Regions from separate parts of the Acidovorax sp. SRB_24 genome, predicted to be linked through region 2. Evidence: predicted binding sites of a transcription regulator. Region 2 holds the regulator's gene; the other holds the start of a gene.
What was found. Region 2 encodes LexA, which represses DNA repair genes until DNA is damaged. Its sites were predicted from a motif close to ACTGTATNNNNATACAGT; they were not measured.

Region 1: a site for LexA is predicted at 1,890-1,907, ahead of cho (excinuclease Cho). Genes of this name have one in related genera too.

The regions. Positions count from the first base shown of each region.
Region 1 covers NZ_MWOM01000017.1:7,616-19,796, forward strand. Annotated here, with positions in the region: gene B2J89_RS08250 (hypothetical protein) at 1-228, shown strand, start outside; gene B2J89_RS08255 (NRAMP family divalent metal transporter) at 358-1,656, opposite strand; gene cho (excinuclease Cho) at 1,995-2,858, shown strand; gene B2J89_RS08265 (TRIC cation channel family protein) at 3,260-3,406, opposite strand; gene B2J89_RS08270 (M20 family metallopeptidase) at 3,403-4,686, opposite strand; gene B2J89_RS08275 (MFS transporter) at 4,780-6,246, opposite strand; gene B2J89_RS08280 (NADPH-dependent FMN reductase) at 6,342-6,914, opposite strand; gene B2J89_RS08285 (CynX/NimT family MFS transporter) at 7,061-8,341, opposite strand; gene B2J89_RS08290 (SDR family oxidoreductase) at 8,344-9,105, opposite strand; gene gyrB (DNA topoisomerase (ATP-hydrolyzing) subunit B) at 9,748-12,181, opposite strand, start outside.
Region 2 covers NZ_MWOM01000014.1:58,087-66,288, forward strand. Annotated here, with positions in the region: gene B2J89_RS07210 (branched-chain amino acid ABC transporter substrate-binding protein) at 1-981, shown strand, start outside; gene B2J89_RS07215 (D-2-hydroxyacid dehydrogenase family protein) at 1,070-2,077, opposite strand; gene B2J89_RS07220 (hypothetical protein) at 2,151-2,564, opposite strand; gene lexA (transcriptional repressor LexA) at 2,688-3,362, opposite strand; gene B2J89_RS07230 (asparaginase) at 3,472-4,407, shown strand; gene adk (adenylate kinase) at 4,497-5,153, opposite strand; gene kdsB (3-deoxy-manno-octulosonate cytidylyltransferase) at 5,317-6,129, opposite strand; gene B2J89_RS07245 (Trm112 family protein) at 6,126-6,308, opposite strand; gene lpxK (tetraacyldisaccharide 4'-kinase) at 6,330-7,367, opposite strand; gene B2J89_RS07255 (biopolymer transporter ExbD) at 7,374-7,808, opposite strand; gene B2J89_RS07260 (MotA/TolQ/ExbB proton channel family protein) at 7,861-8,202, opposite strand, start outside.

The DNA.
Region 1 (12,181 bases), on a different contig from region 2:
CCCCCCGAAGGCACCCGCCTGCCCAAGCTGCCGCACGAACGCGACCAGTCGGTCGGCATGACCGACGGCATTCCCAGCGCCGACATCCAGCAGGCCTACCGCGATGTGCAACGCGGCCTGGTCGACACCGACGCCGGGCGCGAGGCGCACAACGTCGGCAAGCCCGTGCAGCCCCCCGAGCCCGCCCCACCCGGCACGCCCGGCCCGGTGGAGCCCGACCGCCCGTGAAGCGCCGGCGGCGCGGGCGCACAGCCCATGCCGCCCGAAGATGCCCGGTTCGGCATCCGCCCGCTGTTGCTCCCCACCGCACGCCATGTCGCGGGGCCCGGCGCCTTCCGGGTGCCGGCCGTCGCGCGCTCACATCGCCATCGTGACCAGCATGGCCAGCACCGCCACCGCCATCACGCCGGTGCACAGCCAGCCGAGGGCTTTGAGACCGGCACCCAGCACCAGCGCGCCCATGATGTCGCTGCGCACGGCCATCAGCATCATGACGACCATGATGGGCAGCGAGATGACGCCGTTGAGCACGGCGCTCCAAAACAGGGCCTTGATCGGGTCGATGGACGTCAAGCCCATTCCCACGCCGACCAGCGTGGCCATGGCAATGATGCCGTAGAAGCCTTTGGCGGCCATCGGCTTGCTCTCCAGGCTGCTCTTCCAGTGGAACGTCCCGGCCACCGCGTAGGCGGCCGAGCCGGCGAGCACCGGCACCGCCAGCAGGCCGGTGCCGACGATGCCGACCGTGAACAGCAGAAAGGCAAATTCGCCGGCGATGGGCCGCAGAGCCGTGGCGGCCTGGGCCGAGGTCTGGATGTCGGTGACACCATGCGCATGCAGCGTCAAGGCCGTGGTCAGGACGATGGAAAAGGCGACCAGGTTGGAGAAAGCCATGCCGATCAAGGTATCGAGCTTGATCCGGCGCAGTTGGTCGCCGGCCTGTGCCAGGGTGTCTTTCAGCGCCCGCGCGCGCGGTTGGGCGTGCATTTCCTCGACCTCTTGCGACGCCTGCCAGAAGAACAGATACGGGCTGATGGTGGTGCCGAACACCGCCACCGTGGTGGTGATGTAGTCCTGTTGCCATTGGAGATGCGGCAGGAAGGTGTGCTGTAGCACCGTCGCCCAAGGAATTTTCACCGTGAACACCGTCGCGACATAGGCCAGCAGCACCAAGGTCAGCCATTTGAGCAGCCGCACATAGCGTTTGTAGGGAATGAACACCTGCAACAGCAGCGACAGCATGCCAAAGAAAACCACATACAGGTGCCTGCTGCCACCCACCAGCAGCCTCAGGGCATCGGCCATGGCGGAGATGTCGGCGGCAATGTTGATGGTATTGGCCAGTACCAGCAGCGATACCAGGCCATAGAGCAGCCAGGCCGGGTAATGCCGCCGCACATTGGTGGCCAGGCCGTGGCCGCTGACCCGGCCAATGCGTGCGCTGATCATCTGGATGCCCACCATCAGCGGGAACGTCAGCAGCAGGCTCCACAGCAGCCCATAGCCGAACTGCGCCCCGGCCTGCGAATACGTGGCGATGCCGCTGGGGTCGTCGTCCGCCGCCCCCGTGACCAGGCCCGGACCGAGTTTGTCCAGCCAGGATGCGTCGCTGGCGGTGGGGATCGGCTGCGGATCAGGAAGGCGTGTGTCCGCCATGGCGTGGCTTTCGTGCAGTTGAAGCCCAGGGACTCTCAAGGCGCACGGCGGCAGGCCCCGCGCCATCTCTGCATTGGAGGGACAGCGGCCCGAGATCGCGGTAAGACGCAGACGCCAGCGTGCGTAAGACAAGAACAGACGCGTTCCCACGAAAGTCCGGTGCCGGGGCCTCTGGTGCAAGTGCCACTGGGCCCCTGCGCCGCAGCAAGCGCTCACGCCAACGTCCTGGCTATACTGTACGAACGCCCAGCATCGGTGCGCTGGGAGCGTGCAAGCCCCGCAGCGCGGCCACTGTGGCCTCCTCGTGTTTTCCGTTTGTTTGCACCCCGACACTGGCCATGCACCGCCCCTCTCGCCGCCGTCCCGAGTTCGACGCCGCGCGCATGTACGAATACCCGCAGCATTTGCGTGCGGCGCTGGACGATCTGCCCGCCGCGCCCGGCGTCTACATTTTTCATGGACAGGAGGGCGCGCTGCCGCTCTACATCGGCAAGAGCGTCAACCTGCGCTCCCGGGTGCTTTCCCACCTGCGCAATCCCGAGGAGGCACGCCTGCTGCGCCAGACCGTGCGCATCAGCCATATCCGCACGGCCGGCGAAATCGGCGCGCTGCTGCTGGAAGCCCGGTTGATCAAGCAGCAGCAACCGCTGCTCAACCAGAAGCTGCGGCACCACCGCCAGTGGTGCGCACTGCGCGTCGAGGGCAGCCTGCCCGAGGTGGTCTATTCGAAAGACCTCAACTTCGCCACCGAACCCGGCCTGTATGGCCTCTACGCGAGCCGCCATGGCGCCCTGGAGGCGCTGCGCCAGGTGGCAGACGACCAGCGCCTGTGCTACGGCGCGCTCGGCCTGGAAAAGCCCGCTCCGGGCAGGGCGTGTTTTCGGGCCATGCTGCGCCAGTGCGCCGGCGTGTGCCGCGGCGACGAGACGCCCGAGAGCCACCGCCAGCGCCTTTTCACTGGCCTCGAAGGGCTGCGCGTGGCCTGCTGGCCGTACCCCGGGGCGGTCGGCCTGGTCGAAAGGGAGGGGGCCGAGCAGCAGATCCACGTCGTGCGCAACTGGCATTACCTGGGCAGCGCGCAGGACGCTGCCGAGGCCCGACAGCTCGGCCAGGCGGCGCCGGAATTCGATGCGGACGTCTACAAGATCCTGTGCAAGCCGCTGCTCAGCGGCCGCGCCGAGATCATCCTGCTTCAGGCGTGAGGCCGGGGCGCCATGGCAGGCGCCGTCTCCTCTGCGCAGGGTGCGAGCGCTGCCGCACCCTATCGTGGACGCTGTAGGTTCTCCTTGAGTGGGCTAACGATCGGTAGCTCGGATAAAGCGATTCGTAGGTCTTGTGAGAACAGCGACGGTGCTCATTCTCCGCGTATGGCCAAAAATCATGGCGCTTCTGCGCGCCGGTCACGGCACATAGTCCCACGCCGATGGAGTCGAAGAGGCGCATCGGGTGCGCCAAGCACACGACCACCGGGTTTGCGACCATCGTCATCAATGCCGCGGCCATGGCAACGGCGAGGTAGCGCCAATCGGTCGGCCCGGCCGGCGGCACAGCGCCGATGATGCAGAGGTCGCCCTGCACGCCCGGCCGCAAGCGACCGTGAACGCTATGGCACGGCGCCGAACCGGTCAAGGCCGCGGTCCCTGGCAGCGACGGCACCGCCGATGGCAAAGGCGAACGTGCCCGCCAGATCAAGCCTGGTGAACAGGCGGTGGTCGTTCAGGCCGGCAAGTACCAATTCGTGGACGCTCATGTGTTCGTTTCAGGCCGTGGCGCCGGGGGGCACAGCCACGCGGCAGCGGCGGTCAGCATGGCCTGCAAGCCGGTCTCGAGCGTCGGGTGGATCTGCGGCGCGAACTTCGGCGAGTGGTTGCTGGGGATCTTGTTGACGGTCTTTTCCTGTTGGGCTTTGGCATACACCACCGGGTCGGTGCCACCGACGAACCAGAACACATAGGGCACGCCCCAGCTGCGGCCGAAGATGCTGAAATCTTCGCTGGCCGACGCCGGGCTGGGCGCCAGCGAGGCGTTCTTGCCAAACTGCTGGCCGAACGCCTGCGCCACCTTTTGCGTCGCGACCAGGTCGTTCTCGGTCAGTGGGTAGCTGTTGATGGTGGTGAACTCGGGCGGCCGCTCGGCACCGGAGGCATCGCATTCGGCGCAGCAGATGCGGCGGATCGACTTGAGCATGTACTCGCGCGTGTCCTCGCTGAAGGTGCGCATGTTCAGCTTGATGGTGGCATCGTCAGGGATGATGTTTTCCTTGGTGCCGGCCTGCAGCGAGCCAATCGTGAGCACCGCCGGCTCGGTCGGCGCGATCTCCCGCGAGACGATGGTCTGCAGGCGCAGCGTGGTTGCGGCGGCCATGATCACCGGATCGATCGAGGTTTGCGGCTGCGAGCCGTGCGAGCCGCGCCCGAAGAGCTTGATCTTCAGGCTGTCTCCAGCAGAGAGTGTGACGCCGGGACGGTAACTCACGGTGCCGGCCGCACCGACCATCACGTGCTGGCCCAGGATGATGTCGGGTTTCGGAAAGCGGCCTTCGTCCCAATCGCGCACCATGGCGCTCGCGCCCTCGGCTGTTTCCTCTCCTGGCTGGAACACGATCATCAGCGTGCCCTGCCAGGCGGCGCGATTCGCGGACAGGATGCGCGCGGCGCCCATCATCCAGGTCACGTGCATGTCGTGGCCGCACGAGTGCGCGACGCCGACCTCGACGCCGTCCGCGTCGCGTGCCGTCACGCTGCTGGCATAGGGCAGCCCGGTGTTCTCGGCCATCGGCAGCGCATCCATGTCCGCGCGCAGCATCACGGTCGGGCCAGCGCCGTTCTTCATCACGCAGACCACGCCGGTCACGCCGACGTTGCGCGTCACCTCGTAGCCGAGGCCCTGCATCGCGTCGGCGGCGATCTTCGCGGTGCGGACTTCCTGCATCGACAACTCGGGGTGCTGATGGATGTCCTTGTAGAGCGCTTCGAGTTCGCTCATCAGGGCGGGTTCGGCGGAGCCGAGAGCTTGGGTGAGGGCATTCATGACAGCTCCAGAAGTGACGAAGCAAGGTTGACAGAGGTCCGACAGAAAGCGCGCTGGAGGGAATAGTCGGCGCTTGACATGACGGTTGGGGATTCAGGCCGGCGCCTTCGCTCCCTTGGGCACCGTGAGCATGATCGAGAGGATGGCCATCAAGACCATCAGCGCGTTGAAGCCCAGCGCAACGATGGCGGCCTCCCGCACGGCCAGGTTGTCCTGGCGGCCACTGAAGGTGATCACGCCATCAAGCCAGTTCATGCTCGCGCTGTCGTCGCTGAGCGCGGTGAAGATGGCGGCGGAAATCGCCACGCCGAAAGCGGCGCCGAGCGACGAAGCCATCTTGTAAATGCCCGAACCCGACCCCGCCTGGGCCGCCGGCAGGTTCGACAGCGCCGCATCGGTCGACGGGGTGGCATAGAACGCCAGACCGACACCGAACAGCGTGTAACCGACGCTTGCGAGGATCTTGTAGTCCGACAGCAGCAGATTGGCGGGCGACACCAACAGGATCGCCAGGCCCGTAATCAGGCAGCCCCAGATCATCGGCTTGCGCGGGCCGAAGCGTTGCAGCAGCTTCTCGCCCACGCGGATAAAGGCGATGATGGCAATCGCGTAGCCCAGCGTCAGAAATCCGGCCTGCTGGGCGTTCATGTTGCCGCCGAGCTGAACCAATTGCAGCGAGACGATCAGTGTGCCGGCCGTTCCGTTGATCAGGAAGTTGGAAATCGTCGCACCGGTGTAGGTCGGGTTCTTGAACAGGCTGAAATCAAAGAACGCATTGGATGCCTTGTTCTCGATACGGAAAAACAGCCAGCCGAACGCTGCGGTTATCGCCAGCAGCCCCAGGCCCACCGGGCTGGTCCACCCCAGCTTGTTGCCCTGCGTCACCAGTACCTGCAGTGCCACCATGGTGACCATGAAAGTCAGCACGCCAGTCAGGTCAAACTTGTACCCACCCGTGGTTTCGGCCTTGCTCTCGGGCGTGCCGTGCATCATCCACAGGCCGAGCACGCTCACAGCGATGGCCACCCAGAAGATCGAGCGCCAGCCGAAGTGCTGCGACATCAAGCCGCCGAACAACGCGCACAGTCCGGAACCGCCCCACGAACCAATCGACCACATGCTGATCGCGCGCTGGCGCTCAGGACCATCCCAAAAATCCTTCACCAGCGCCAGACTGGCCGGCATGATGCAAGCGGCCGACAGGCCTTGCAGCGCACGGCCCGCGAGCAGGACCGGTGTTGCCAGTTGACCCTGCGGTGTGATGGCCACCAGCAGCGAGCCGGCGATGCTCAGGTAAAAGCCAATACGGGTGATCTTCAGCCGGCCAATGCGGTCGGCCAAGCCACCCATCACCACGATGAAGATGCCCGAGAAAAGGGAGGTGACGGCCACAGCGACGTTCGTCACGTTCGCATCCATGCCAAGGTCACGGCGCATGTCGGGCGCGATGTTGAGCGTCGTCTGGGCAAACAGCCAGAATGCGACGACGCCCATGATGATGCCGAAAAGAAGCCGGTCGTTGCCCTTGTACGCCACCTTTGGTTGAACGCTGGCATTCATCTCGTTCTCCATTGCGCCTACGAAACCGGGCTTATCTCGACGGCTGCGTCACCGCGAAGCAACGTCCGATCGATCACTGCCGCCGGCAGCGGCGGTCATGCATCGCGCGGCAGCACCGCCATGACGCGCGCGATGAACTGGTGGAAATCGGCCATGTAGTTGCGCAGGAACTCCGCCGTGCCTGCGTTGGTCACGTCGCCATCCTCGGTGATGAGGCCGGGGGTGAAATGGATGTAGGCCTCCGGCGCGTTCATCTGGGGTGCGTTGCAGAAGCCGAGCACACTGCGCAGGCTCTGCTGGGCCACCGCAGTGCCAATGGCGCCGGGCGATGCGCCAATTACGGCGCAGGGCTTGCGCGTGAACGAGTTCTTCCCCCACGGCCGGCTCGCCCAGTCGATGGCATTCTTCAGGCCGCCGGGGATCGAGCGGTTGTATTCCGGTGTGACGAACAGTAGCGCATCGACATCGGCGATGGCCTGCTTGAAGGCGCGTGCCACCGGCGGGTAGTCGGCGTCGTAGTCGTAGCTGTAGAGCGGCAGGTCCTTGATCGGTATCTCCGTGAACACCAGCGCGGGCGGTGCCAATTTCACCAGCGCCTTGGCGAGCTGACGATTGATGGAGGCCTTGGCGAGGCTGCCGATCAGGTAGCCAACTTTGTGTGTAGTCATGCGAACCTTCCTTTCAACACGAGACGTTGATGCGATCGTCCGGCCGGCGCCCGGCTTTCCGCGACAGCGCTTGCGAGAGATGAATCTGTTCCGGCGGACAGATCACGATACGCCTGTTGGCATGGGTTGAACAGGGGCGCACGGCATCAGGCGAACCTGTCCTCGAGGTAGCGACCCGGCCGGGCCATCATCAGTCCACCGACGGCCATGGGCACCACCGTTACGGCATAGACCCAAAGCGCCGCCGTCCAGCTGCCCGTCGCCGCATAGAGCCAGCCGCCCAGCAGCGGGCCCAGCGTGCCGGCGAGGTAGCCGATGCCCATCGCAAAACCGGCGATGGCGGCGGAGCCCATGGTGGTGCGGGTGCGCAGATTGAACATGGCGATTGCGAGCGGAAATGCGCCGCCGGCCAAGCCGGCAACCAGCGCCATGAGCCAAGCAGGTCCAACGCCGAAGATCATTCCTAGGTAACCGATGGGCCCAACCATGGCCAGCAGGATTGCCAATGGAATCGGATTTTTCATCCGGTTGGCAATGAGTGGCGTGATAAAGGCCATCGGAAGCGTCATGAAGGTGTAGATCGAGAAGGCCAGGCCTGCTGCATTCCGGTCCAAGCCCAAGTGCTGTTGCAGGATGGTCGGCAGCCAGGCCAGCATCGCGTAAATATTCAGCGATGCCATGGCGTAGAAAAGTGCTGTGCCCAACGCCACGGGGCTGGTGGCCAACTGGGCCAGGCCGAGCTTCTGTGTGGCGGGTGCGGTGGCAACACCGGCTTGGGCCGCCACGGGCCCGGTGCGCCGAATCTTCAGCAACTGGATGACCCAAGGGACCACGGCGACCAGCGACAACACACCCCATGAAGCCAACGAAGCTTGCCAGCCCAGAGCGTTCGCCACGGGAATGGCCGTCATGGCGGGCAACGTCGCTCCCGCCTGCATCAGCAACGCGAACACCGTCACCATTACCGCCTGCCGGTCTGGAAAATACTTCTTGACCAGCGGCGCGCCCACCACGTTGCCCAGGCCCATGCCGGTCAGCGCAACAATGCTGAGGACTATGAAGACAGCGGGACTGTCGAGGAAGGGGCGGGCCAAGGTGCCTGCGGCAGCCAGCGACACAGCCAGCAAGGCGGTGGATTCGGCACCGATTTTGCGCACGATCACGGGCGCGAGAAATCCTGCTGCGCCGAAACACAGCGTAGGCAGCATCCCGATAAAGGTGGCGCCTGCAGTGCCAATCCCCAAGGCCTCGCGCACGTCGCTGAGCAGCGGAGACAAACCGGTGACAGCATGCCGCAGGCCGATGCCCAGCAGCACGAGTCCGATCAGGACGGCCGCCCGGCCCTTCCACAGGCCTGGGCGCGGCGCAGCCGGGTGGCCGGTTTTGGGGTCAGAGCCTTCGGACGGGGCAGTGACCGTGTGGGCCATGATCAGCCGGCGGTCTTGGAGTCACCATCGATCGGGAACATCTGACCGGAGATGGTGCGCGCGTGCGGGCCCGCAAGGAAGACAGCCAACGCGGCGATGTCAGCCGGATCGATGAATTTCTTGACGGCTTGGTTGGCCATCGCCAAGTCGGTTTCTTCGTCCACGGTGCGTCCGGAGACCTTGGCGCGCCCTTCGAATACCGATTGAAGGCGCGGCCCGTCCACAGCACCCGGATGAATGGAATTGGCGGTGATGCCGTGCGGCCCCAGTTCAAGCGACAAGGTCTTGGTGAAGCCGACCAGCCCCCATTTCGTCGTGGAGTAGGCCACCCGGTTCGGATAGCCGAAACGCCCCGCCAGGGAAGACATCACAAGGATGGAAGCGGCCGGAGATGCTTTGAGCAAAGGGATGGCACGCTGGGTGACCATGAACGTTCCGGTCAGGTTCAGGTTGACGACGGCATTCCAGGTGTCGAGCGGGTAGTCGGCAACAGGCGCCGTGGCCCCGGCGATGCCCGCATTGTTGATGAGCACATCCAGCCCGCCCAACTGTGTCTGCACATTCGCAAACAGAGTGTCCAAGTCCGCAGGCTTGCTGATGTCGCCCACCGTTCCACTGATTGCGGGGTATTGCGTGGTGATTGCCTGCACAGCCTCGGCGTTGACGTCGGCGATGTGCACGCGGGCCCCTTCGGCTGCGAATGCCTTGGCAATGGCCAGGCCAATTCCGCCAGCGCCGGCGGTAATAAGTACGCGTTGGGTCATGACTGAATCTCCTCAGGAGCGTGGAGCAGAGTGCATTCTTGAAATACTCTACGCCGCCCATGAGGGAAAGACAACGCTGCGCATTCGGCGCAAGCTCTTGCGGGGGCCGCATCGGCAAAAGATAGCGCTGTGTCCTCACAAACTGGACCATGGCAGTACCCCTGAAACCGGTCATCGAACCCGGGAGGTCGCTGGCATCTGGACGACGGCAACGCGGCAGAGACCATGAGTTAGAAGCATGGTTGCCACCGACCGGAACCGCTGCGAACCGTGCCTTGATAAGAAGGTCGCTATGCGACCGGAACGGGGCGGTACCGCTAGTTCGCAGCCCGTGAGGATGGCCCTTTGACCTGCGTCGAGCCACGGACCTCGGGAGAGCTCTGTTGACTGGCCGATCCTGGCAGTGCAGCGGTCACTCAGCCAGCGAAACATCCAATGACCGGTAATGGCGGCAGCGGTCATCAATCCGCCAAAACTGGATGACGGCAGCCGGCCTGAAGCAGTCGCTCGCAAAACCCTTCTGGCCGCTACTAGCAAATTGTTAGTCGGGCTCTCTGAATGAGAAAAGCCCGGTAACACCGGGCTTTTCTCATTCGCAAAATTTGAGAAATTTGCAGGATTTTTGAGAACCTACAAAAACGCTCAGACGTCGATGTTGCCAGCGCGCAGCGCGTTGGTTTCGATGAAGTCGCGGCGCGGCTCGACCTCGTCGCCCATCAGCATGGTGAACACGCGGTCGGCCTCGATGGCGTCGTCGATCTGCACGCGCAGCAGGCGGCGCACGGTCGGGTCCATGGTGGTTTCCCAGAGCTGCTCGGGGTTCATTTCGCCCAGGCCCTTGTAGCGCTGGCGCGCGGTGGTGCGCTCGGCCTCGGAGATCAGCCAGTTCATGGCCTGGCGGAAGTCGGCCACTTTCTCTTCCTTCTGGCGCTCGCCCTCGCCGCGCAGCGCCTTGGCGCCTGCGCCCAGCAGGCCGCGGAAGGTGTTGGCGGCCTCGGCCAGCGCGGCGTAGTCGGCGCCGTTGACGAAGTCCTGCGTGAGCACGCTGCTCTTGACGTTGCCGTGGTGGTGGCGGCTGATGCGCAGCAGCGGCTTGTCGGTGCGCACGTCGAATTCGCCCGCCACCTCGGCCGGGATGCCGGTGATGTTGAGCTCGCGCAGCTTGGCTTCGAGCGCCACGGCGCTGGCCTGCGCGTCCTGCAGCGTGTCGAGCTGGAGCGCGACGCCATCGGCCACGGCGCGCAGGGCCTCGAAGTCCATGAAATTGGACAGGCGCGTGATCACGTGCTCGGCCGCCTGGTGCTTGCGCGCCAGCTCGGCCAAGGTTTCGCCCGAGAGCACGCTGGCGCCGGACTCGGCGCTGGTGACGATGCTGGCGTCTTTGAGCGCAATGCGCAGCAGGAAGCCGTCGAGCGCGGCGGCGTCTTTGAGGTACAGCTCTTCCTTGCCGGCCTTGACCTTGTAGAGCGGCGGCTGGGCGATGTAGATGTGGCCGCGCTCGACCAGCTCGGGCATCTGGCGGTAGAAGAACGTCAGCAGCAGGGTGCGGATGTGCGCGCCATCGACGTCGGCGTCGGTCATGATGATGATGCGGTGGTAGCGCAGCTTGGCGACGTCGAAGTCGTCGTTGCCGGTGCTGCCGCCGGCCTTGCCGATGCCGGTGCCCAGGGCCGTGATCAGCGTCAGGATTTCGTTGCTGGTCAGCAGCTTCTCGTAGCGCGCCTTTTCCACGTTCAGGATCTTGCCGCGCAGGGGCAGGATGGCCTGGAACTTGCGATCGCGCCCCTGCTTGGCGGAGCCGCCGGCGGAGTCGCCCTCGACGATGTAGATCTCGCACATCGCCGGGTCTTTTTCCTGGCAGTCGGCCAGCTTGCCGGGCAGGCCCATGCCGTCGAGCACGCCCTTGCGGCGCGTCATCTCGCGCGCCTTGCGCGCGGCTTCGCGCGCGCGCGCGGCTTCGACGATCTTGCCGCAGATGATCTTCGCGTCGCCCGGGCGCTCCTGCAGGTAGTCGGTGAGCAGCTTGCCGACGATGTCCTCGACCGGCGCGCGCACCTCGCTCGACACCAGCTTGTCCTTGGTCTGGCTGCTGAACTTGGGTTCGGGCACCTTGACCGACAGCACACAGCACAGGCCTTCGCGCATGTCGTCGCCGGTCACCTCGACCTTGGCCTTCTTGGCGAAGTCGTTTTCATCGATGTACTTGTTGATGACACGCGTCATCGCGGCGCGCAGGCCCGTGAGGTGGGTGCCGCCGTCGCGCTGCGGGATGTTGTTGGTGAAGCAGAGCACCTGCTCGCTGTAGCCGCTGTTCCACTGCATCGCCACTTCGACGCCGATGTGCGTGCCGGGGATGCCGCCATAGGTTTCGGACGGCCGCTCGCCCGACGCATAGAACGAGTTCGGGTGCAACACGGTTTTACCCTTGTTGATGAACTCGACAAAGCCGCGCACGCCGCCGGCTCCCGAGAAGTCGTCTTCCTTGCCGCTGCGCTCGTCCTTCAAGCGGATGCGCACGCCGTTGTTCAGAAAGCTCAGCTCGCGCAGACGCTTGGCCAGGATCTCGTAGTGGAAGTCGCTGTTTTCCTTGAAGATCTCGGTGTCGGGCAGGAAGTGCACCTCGGTGCCGCGTTTTTCGGTGTCGCCAGTGACTTTCATCGGCGAGACTTCGACGCCGTCGACCTGCTCGACGATGCGGTTTTGCACAAAGCCGCGGCTGAATTCGAGCACGTGCACCTTGCCTTCGCGGCGCACCGTCAGGCGCAGCTTCTGGCTGAGCGCATTCACGCAGCTCACGCCCACGCCGTGCAGCCCGCCCGAGACCTTGTAGCTGTTCTGGTTGAACTTGCCGCCCGCGTGCAGCTCGGTCAGTGCGATCTCGGCGGCCGAGCGCTTGGGCTCGTGCTTGTCGTCCATTTTCACGCCCGTGGGAATGCCGCGGCCGTTGTCGGTCACCGAGATCGAGTTGTCGGAGTGGATGGTGACGACGATGTCGTCGCAGTGGCCGGCCAGCGCCTCGTCGATGGAGTTGTCCACCACCTCGAACACCAGGTGGTGCAGACCGGTGCCGTCCGAC
Region 2 (8,202 bases):
CGCATGGCTGTGGATGATCTGAACACGCAAGGCATCACCATTGCGGGCAAGAAGATCAAATTCGAGTTGCAGGCGGAAGACGACGCTGCGGATCCCAAGCAGGGAACGGCTGCGGCACAGAAACTGTGCGACGCCAAAGTGGCCGGCGTGGTCGGGCATTTGAACTCGGGCACCACCATTCCAGCGTCCAAGGTCTACAACGACTGCGGCATTCCCCACGTCACGGGCGCAGCCACCAACCCCAATCTGACCAAACCGGGCTACAAGACCACGTACCGCATCATTGCCAACGACCTGGCGCTGGGCGCTGGCTTGGCGACCTACGCTGCCGATACGCTCAAGCTGAAGAAAGTCGCCATGATCGACGACCGTACTGCCTACGGTCAGGGTGTGGCAGAGGTGTTCAAGAAGACGGCCGCAGCCAAGGGCATGCAGATCGTCGACGAGCAGTTCACCACCGACAAAGCCACCGATTTCATGGCCATTCTGACGGCCATCAAATCCAAAAATCCCGACGCCATTTTCTTCGGTGGCATGGACCCGCAGGGCGGACCCATGCTGCGCCAGATGGAGCAGCTCGGCCTGTCCAACGTCAAGTACTTCGGTGGCGACGGCATCTGCACGGCCGAACTTGCCAAGTTGTCAGCGGGTGCCAAGACACTGGGCAACGTGATCTGCGCCGAAGGCGGCTCGTCGCTGGCCAAGATGCCTGGTGGCATGGCCTGGAAGGCACGCTACGACGCCAAGTACCCTGGCCAGTTCCAGATTTACAGCCCCTACACCTATGACGCGACCATGCTGCTGGTCGATGCGATGAAGCGGGCCAACTCGTGGGATCCCAAGGTCTATATCCCTGAGCTGCAAAAGTCCAACTACAAGGGCGTGACCGCCAATATCGCCTTTGAGCCCAATGGCGAAATGAAAAATCCGGCCATCACCTTGTACACCTACAAGGACGGAAAAAAGGTGTCTCTGAACTGACACGAGAGCGTTTAGGCCGGGCGCCGGCCAAACGCTGCACAGTAAAAAGGCTTCCTGCGGGAAGCCTTTTTTGTGTGGCAGGCAACGTTCAGCGGCGCACCTGCAAGGCGCCGGGGTTCACGATGTTGGTCGGTGTCCCCTTGATGTAGTTCACCACATTGTCGAAAGCCGAGCCAAAGTACAGCTCGTAGCTGTCTTGCTCCACATAGCCGATGTGCGGCGTGCAGATGCAGTTTTCCAGGCGCAGCAGGGCATGGCCCTGCAGGATGGGCTCGCTCTCGAACACATCGACCGCCGCCATCCCCGGGCGGCCCCGGTTCAGCGCAGCGATCAGTGCTTCGGGCTCGAGCAGTTCGGCGCGCGAGGTGTTGACCAGCAAGGCCGTGGGCTTCATGCAGGACAGGTCTTCCAGCGAGATGCTGCCACGGGTCTCGTCGTTGAGCCGCAAATGCAGCGACACCACGTCGCATTGCGAGAAAAACTCCTCGCGTGTGCTGGCCACCTGAAAGCCATCGGTGAGCGCCTGGGCGCGCGAGGCCTCACGGCCCCAGATGCGCACATTCATGCCGAAGGCGCGGCCATATCCGGCCACGATCTGGCCGGTCCGGCCATAACCCCAGATGCCCAGTGTCTTGCCGCGCAGCACGCTGCCAATGCCGAAATTGGGCGGCATCGAACCTGCCCTGAGCCCCGATTGCTGCCATGCGCCGTGCTTGAGGTTGGCGATGTATTGCGGCAGGCGGCGCATGGCGGCCATGATCAGCGCCCAGGTCAATTCGGCCGGGGCGACCGGCGATCCCACCCCCTCGGCGACGGCGATGCCGCGCTCGGTACAGGCAGACACGTCCACATGGGGGCCGATCTTGCCGGTCTGGGAGATCAGTTTGAGGCGCGGCAGTTTTTCGACCAGTTGGCGCGTGATCTGGGTGCGTTCACGGACCAGGACAATGATGTCGGCGTCCTTCAATCGCACCGACAGCTGTCCCAGGCCTTTGACGGTGTTGGTGTAGACCTTGGCGTTGTAAGGGTCCAGGCGCGAGGCGCAGTGGAGCTTGCGCACTGCATCCTGGTAGTCGTCCAGAATCACGATATTCATAGCGAGGTATTGTGCCTCGGACCTGCACCACTGCGCTGGCAACAAACCGCAATGGGGCTCGTGCCTGTGCTGATCAATGCAGCATTTCGCGCGCGGCCAGTCTGTCGAGTTCGGCGCATACATCCGCCATGCGTCCGGAAATCACCAGCCGGTCGGTGCCACCCGTGCCCGAACGCCGCAACACGCGCACCGCGCGGTGCGGGCCCGTGGCGCGGACCACAGAGGCGGGCAGGGCCGCGCGGGCCGATTCCGAGGCGGCCGTCGCGCAGGGTTGGGCCCGCTTCTCGGCCGCGGTTGCCGCGTCGGACACCGTTGTGCCGGCGGCATGCCGCAGCGCCGCGCCAGGGTGTGCAGCGTGCCGCGCCACGGAAGGGCCTGCGGCACGGCATGCGGGGGCCGCGGCATGCGTCCTTTGGCGCCGCCACCAGAGACCCAGGGCGTGCAAAGGGTGGACAAAGGCCGACGCGGCCAGCAGGGCAATTCCCATGTGGAACTCCATTCAACAGAGGGTGGACACGGGCGGGATTGCGGAACCTGGCACTGCTGCAGGGCCAGCGGTTTCCAAGAAACCACCCAACGCCCACCACCTGCAGCCGTGCGCCAGGTGGCCCTACATGAGCATGGTGTTGCGGATCAGACCGACCGCGATGCCTTCGATTTCAAAAGCCTCCCCGGGCTCGACGACGATCACCGGGTAGTCGGGGTTCTCGGGCAGCAGTTCGATGGCGTGCGCCGTGCGGCGCAGGCGTTTGACGGTGACGTCGTCCCCCAGGCGCGCGACGATGATCTGGCCATTGCGCGCTTCGCGCGCGGTCTGGACGGCCAGCAGATCGCCGTCCATGATGCCGGCGTCGCGCATGGACATGCCGCGCACCTTGAGCAGGTAGTCGGGGCGGTGCTGAAAGAGGCTGTTCTCGACGCAGTAGGTCTGGTCGATGTGCTGCTGCGCGAGAATGGGCGATCCGGCAGCGACCCTTCCCACCAGGGGCAGCACCAGCTGGCTCAGGCCGGCCAGGGGCAACTGGAACGGGCTGCCGCGTGCGGCGTTGATGGAACGCACGGTCTCGCTGTGCAAGCGGATGCCGCGCGAGGTGCCGCTGACCAGCTCAATGACGCCCTTGCGTGCCAGCGCTTGCAGGTGTTCTTCGGCCGCGTTGGCCGACTTGAAGCCCAGCTCGGCCGCGATTTCAGCGCGTGTGGGAGGGGCCCCGGTGCGCGCAATGGCGCTCTGGATCAGGTCCAGGATCTGCTGCTGCCGGGCGGTGAGCTTGGGGAGGGTGTGCATGGAGGCTCCAAGGGAGTGCCATATTCGGAATGGCTGTTTTTTAATCCAGTAACTGTATTTTTAACCAGTTCTTTGGGGGGCGCAAGTGGGTACTGCGAAATTGGTGGTTTTGGGCACAGGCGGCACGATCGCGGGAACCGCGGCCGAGGCCGGGGACAACGTGGGCTATACCGCGGCCCAGGTGGGTGTGCAGGCGCTGTGGCAATCGGTCCCCGGCCTGTCGCAGGCCTGTGGGGATTGGGTGACCGAGCAGGTGGCGCAGATCGACAGCAAGGACATGGACTGTGCCGTGTGGGGCGCGCTCGCCCAGCGCTGCCAGCACCACCTGGACGATCCCGCAGTGGACGCCATCGTCATCACGCACGGCACCGACACGCTGGAAGAAACCGCATGGTTTCTGCACCGCGTGCTGCGCACGGACAAACCCGTCGTGATGACCTGCGCCATGCGCCCCGCGACCGCCGTGGCGCCCGATGGGCCGCAAAACCTGCTCGACGCCGTGGCCGTCGCCCTCGCGCCGGACGCGCGGGGCGTGCTCGTCGCCTGCGCCGGCGAGGTGCATGGCGCGCGCGGCGTGCAGAAAGTCCACCCCTACCGGCTCAACGCCTTCAGTTCGGGCGAAGCCGGACCGCTGGGGTGGGTCGAGGAGGGAACGGTGCGTTTGGCACAAAATTGGCCGCAAGCTCAGATGGGTAAAGCACATGCAGCTCTCGAAAAGATAGCGCAGGGGGCGCAGTGGCCGCGCGTGGAGATCGCCATGAGCCACGCCGGCGCGAGCGGCGCCACGGTCGATGCGCTGGTGCACAGCGGAGTGCAGGGACTGGTGGTGGCGGCCACCGGCAATGGCACTGTGCACGCTGCATTGCAGGCGGCGCTCGAGCGCGCTGAGGGCGCAGGCGTGGCGGTGCGCGTGGCCTCGCGCTGCCCTCTGGGGCAGATCGTGCCGGGTTCGCCAAGCACTTTTATTGCGTTGCCCGGCCTGAGTCCGGTCAAGGCGCGCGTCGAGCTGATGCTGGAATTGATGGAGGGTGCAGCGCCGCACTGAGCCGCTGCGCAGCGACTGGTCGCGGGGGAGCGCACGCAAAAACGCCCCGCAGGGCGGGGCGTTGCCGGTGAGCGGAAGCCTGCGGGCGTTCAGTCGGCCAGGGCGGCCATGGCGCGGGCGGTGATTTCTTCCACGCTGCCGGTGCCGCTGATGGCCCGGTACTTGGGGGCCTGTGCCGGGTCTTGCTGGGCCCAGCTTGAGTAGTAGTCGACCAGCGGGCGGGTCTGCGCGCTGTACACGTCCAGGCGCTTCTTCACGGTTTCTTCCTTGTCGTCCTCGCGCTGGATCAGGTCTTCACCGGTCACGTCGTCCTTGCCGGCCACCTTGGGCGGATTGAACTTGACGTGGTAGGTGCGGCCGCTGGCGGGGTGCGAGCGGCGGCCGCTCATGCGCTCGATGATGGCATCGAAGGGCACGTCGATTTCCAGCACATAGTCGAGCTTCACGCCGGCCGCCTTCATGGCGTCGGCCTGCGGGATGGTGCGCGGGAAGCCGTCAAAGAGGAAGCCTTGGGCGCAGTCCGGTTCGGCAATGCGTTCCTTGACCAGGCCGATGATGATGTCGTCGCTGACCAGGGCGCCCGCGTCCATGACGGCCTTGGCCTGCAGGCCCAGCGGCGTGCCGGCCTTGACCGCGGCGCGCAGCATGTCGCCGGTGGAGATTTGCGGGATGCCGTATTTCTGGCAGATGAACGCGGCCTGCGTGCCCTTTCCGGCGCCGGGGGCACCGAGCAAGATCAGTCTCATGGAAGTCCTCTAAGTGTGTGAAATCAGCGGCGCCACTGGCCCCGGACACGGTTGTCCGGGGACGTGGCGCTCTCATTGGCGGCAAGGATAGCACGCACATCCTTGGCGCTGGCTGACGGCGGGCGCCTGCGCCACCGCCTGTGTCAAAGGCTTTTTGGCGGCTTCAGGCCAACAGCTGGCGCACGCGTTCGAGGTCTTCGGGCGTGTCCACACCGGCGCCCGGGGCCTGGGCTGCGATGTGGACGGCGATGCGGTGGCCATGCCAGAGCGCGCGCAGCTGCTCCAGGGCTTCGATGGCTTCCGTGGGCGCCTGGGCCAGGGTGGGAAAGCGGCGCAGGAAGTGCGCGCGGTAGCTGTAGATGCCGATGTGGCGCAGCGGCGCAAAGTCGGCCAGCGCGGCCACGCCGGGCTGGGCCTGCGCCGCGTGGCCATCCCACCAGGCGCTGTCCGCCAGGTCGCGCGCATGCGGGATCGGGGCGCGGCTGAAATAGTGCGCCAGCCCGCGCGCATCCAGCACGACCTTGACGATGTTCGGGTTGTCGAAATCGGCCCGCGTCGCAATCGGGTGGGCGGCCGTGCCCATGCTGGCTTCGGGGTGCTGGGCCAGCAGTGCGGCGACGGCGTTGATGAGCTGCGAATCGATCAGCGGCTCGTCGCCTTGCACATTGACGACGATGTCGCCGCCCGTCAGGCCGAGCAGCGTGCAGGCCTCGGCCAGCCGGTCGCTGCCGCTGGGGTGGTCGGCGCGCGTGGCCACGGCCTGGATGCCGTGCGCGGCGCAGGCGTGCAGGATGCGCTCGTCGTCGGCCGCCACCACCACGCGCGCGGCGCTGCTGCGCGCCGCGGCGCGCGCGACGCGCACCACCATGGGCAGGCCGGCAATATCGGCCAGCGGTTTGTCGGGCAGCCGGCTCGATGCCATGCGCGCCGGGATCAGCACGGTGAATGGAGGGGGCGGGCCGGCCGGCGCGCTCACTGCTCCAGCTCCTCGTCGGTCAGGGTGCGTGCCTCGTTTTCGAGCAGGACGGGGATGCCGTCGCGCACCGGGTAGGCCAGGCGCGCGCTGCGCGAGACCAGTTCCTGGCGCTCGCGGTCGTAGGTGAGGGGGCCCTTGGTGACAGGGCAGACCAGCAGTTCAAGCAGTTTGGGGTCCATGGCGGCGCGGTGGTGAAGGGTTCAGGAGGGCGATGATAGTGTCCGCCGCAGCAGGGCGTCGAGTGCGGCAAAGAAGCCGCCATCGATGTCCACCTGCAGCGGAACGGCCAGCGCATCGGGGTTTTGGCGCCACAGCTTGGCGGCGTCCTTTTCGGTGCAAATAAGGCGCAAAGGATCGCCTGACGGGCGCTTCCAGCTATCAAAATCAAAGTGGTCCGGCAGCGCCAGCGTGTCGGCCAGCGTGAGCCCCTGCGCGCGCAGCATGGCAAAGAAGTCTTCGGGCCGTGCAATCGCGGCCACCGCCCGCAGCGGTTCGCCGCGCAGGCTGGGCAGTGGCACGCGCTGGCCGTCGGCGCGCAGGGCGTGATCGGCCAGCTGGCGCCGCAGCGCGAACGTGGGCGCGCTGGTGTCGGGCGCAGGGCCGGCGTGCACGACCAGGTCCACGGCGCGCGGCCAGGGCTCGCGCAGCGGGCCGGCGGGCAGCAGGAAGCCATTGCCGACGCCGCCGTCGTTGAACACGCAGATAGCGACATCGTGTGCCAACGCCCAGTGCTGCAGGCCGTCGTCACAGACCAGCACGTCGGTGCCGGGGTGCTGCGCCAGCAGGGCGCGCGCGGCGTCGATGCGCCGCGGGGCCACCGCCACCGGCACGCCGCAGCGGCGCGCGATCAGTGCGGGCTCGTCCCCGATCTCGCTGGGCAGGCTGTCGGCGCGCACCAGCCGGCAGTCGTGGGCGCTGCGCCCGTAGCCGCGCGAGACCACGCCGGGCTGCCACCCTTGCGCCTGCAGGTGGCGCACCACGGCCATCACGACGGGTGTCTTGCCGGCGCCGCCGGCGATCACGTTGCCGACCACGAGGACCGGCACACCCGGGTGTTCAGCGCGCCGCAGGCCCGTGCGGTACAGCGCGCGGCGCAGCGCCACGAGCAGGCCGTAGAGCAGCGACAGCGGCCACAGCGCCCAGGCCAGCGCGCCGCGCCGGCGCCAGGCGCGCAGCAGCGCCGCTTCGAGCGGCGGCGTGGACCGGGGCGCGGAGGCTGGCTGCGGTGCGGCAGCCATGGGGAGCTAGGATTTGCCAGCGCCCGCGCGCGCGGACGACTGGGTGGCGAAGGTGATCTGCGTGAGGCCGACGCGGCGTGCCGCCTCCATCACGCTCACCACGGCTTGGTGCGGCGCCATGGCGTCGGCGCTGATGATGACCACACTGCCCGGGCCGGCCTGGGCGGCCGCGCGCAGGGCCGTGGCCAGCGCGTCCACGCTCTTGCCCTCGATGCCGGCCTTGTTCACCGCGTAGCGGCCATCGGCGGCGACGGCGACGACGACCTCCTTGGGGTGGTCGCGCTGCTGCTCGGCGTCGGCCACGGGCAGCGTGAGCTGCAATTCGGTGAACTTGCTGTAGGTGGTGGTCAGCATCAGGAAGATGAGGATGACCAGCAGCACGTCGATGAACGGGATCAGGTTGATCTCGGGCTCGTCGCGTTGGCGCGGGCGGAAGTTCATCGTGGCCTCCGGGCAGTCCGGGGGCCGGCGGCGCCGCAGCCGCGGTCCCCGCTCATTTGCGCAGCCGCGCCAGGTGGCGCACGAAGGTCTCGCTCGACAGCTCCAGCGTGAGCAGGTAGGCGTCGACGCGGCTGCGGAAGTAGCGCCAGAAGATCAGCGCCGGAATGGCCACGATCAGGCCGAAGGCGGTGTTGTACAGCGCCACCGAGATGCCGTGCGCCAGCTGCGCCGGGTTGCCGCTGCCCAGGCCGCCCGCGCCGGCCTGTGAGCCGAAAATCTCGATCATGCCGATCACCGTGCCCAGCAGGCCGAGCAGCGGCGCGGCCGAAGCAATGGTCGCCAGGGCGGTCAGGGATTTTTCCAGGCGGTGGGCCACCGCACGGCCGGCGCCTTC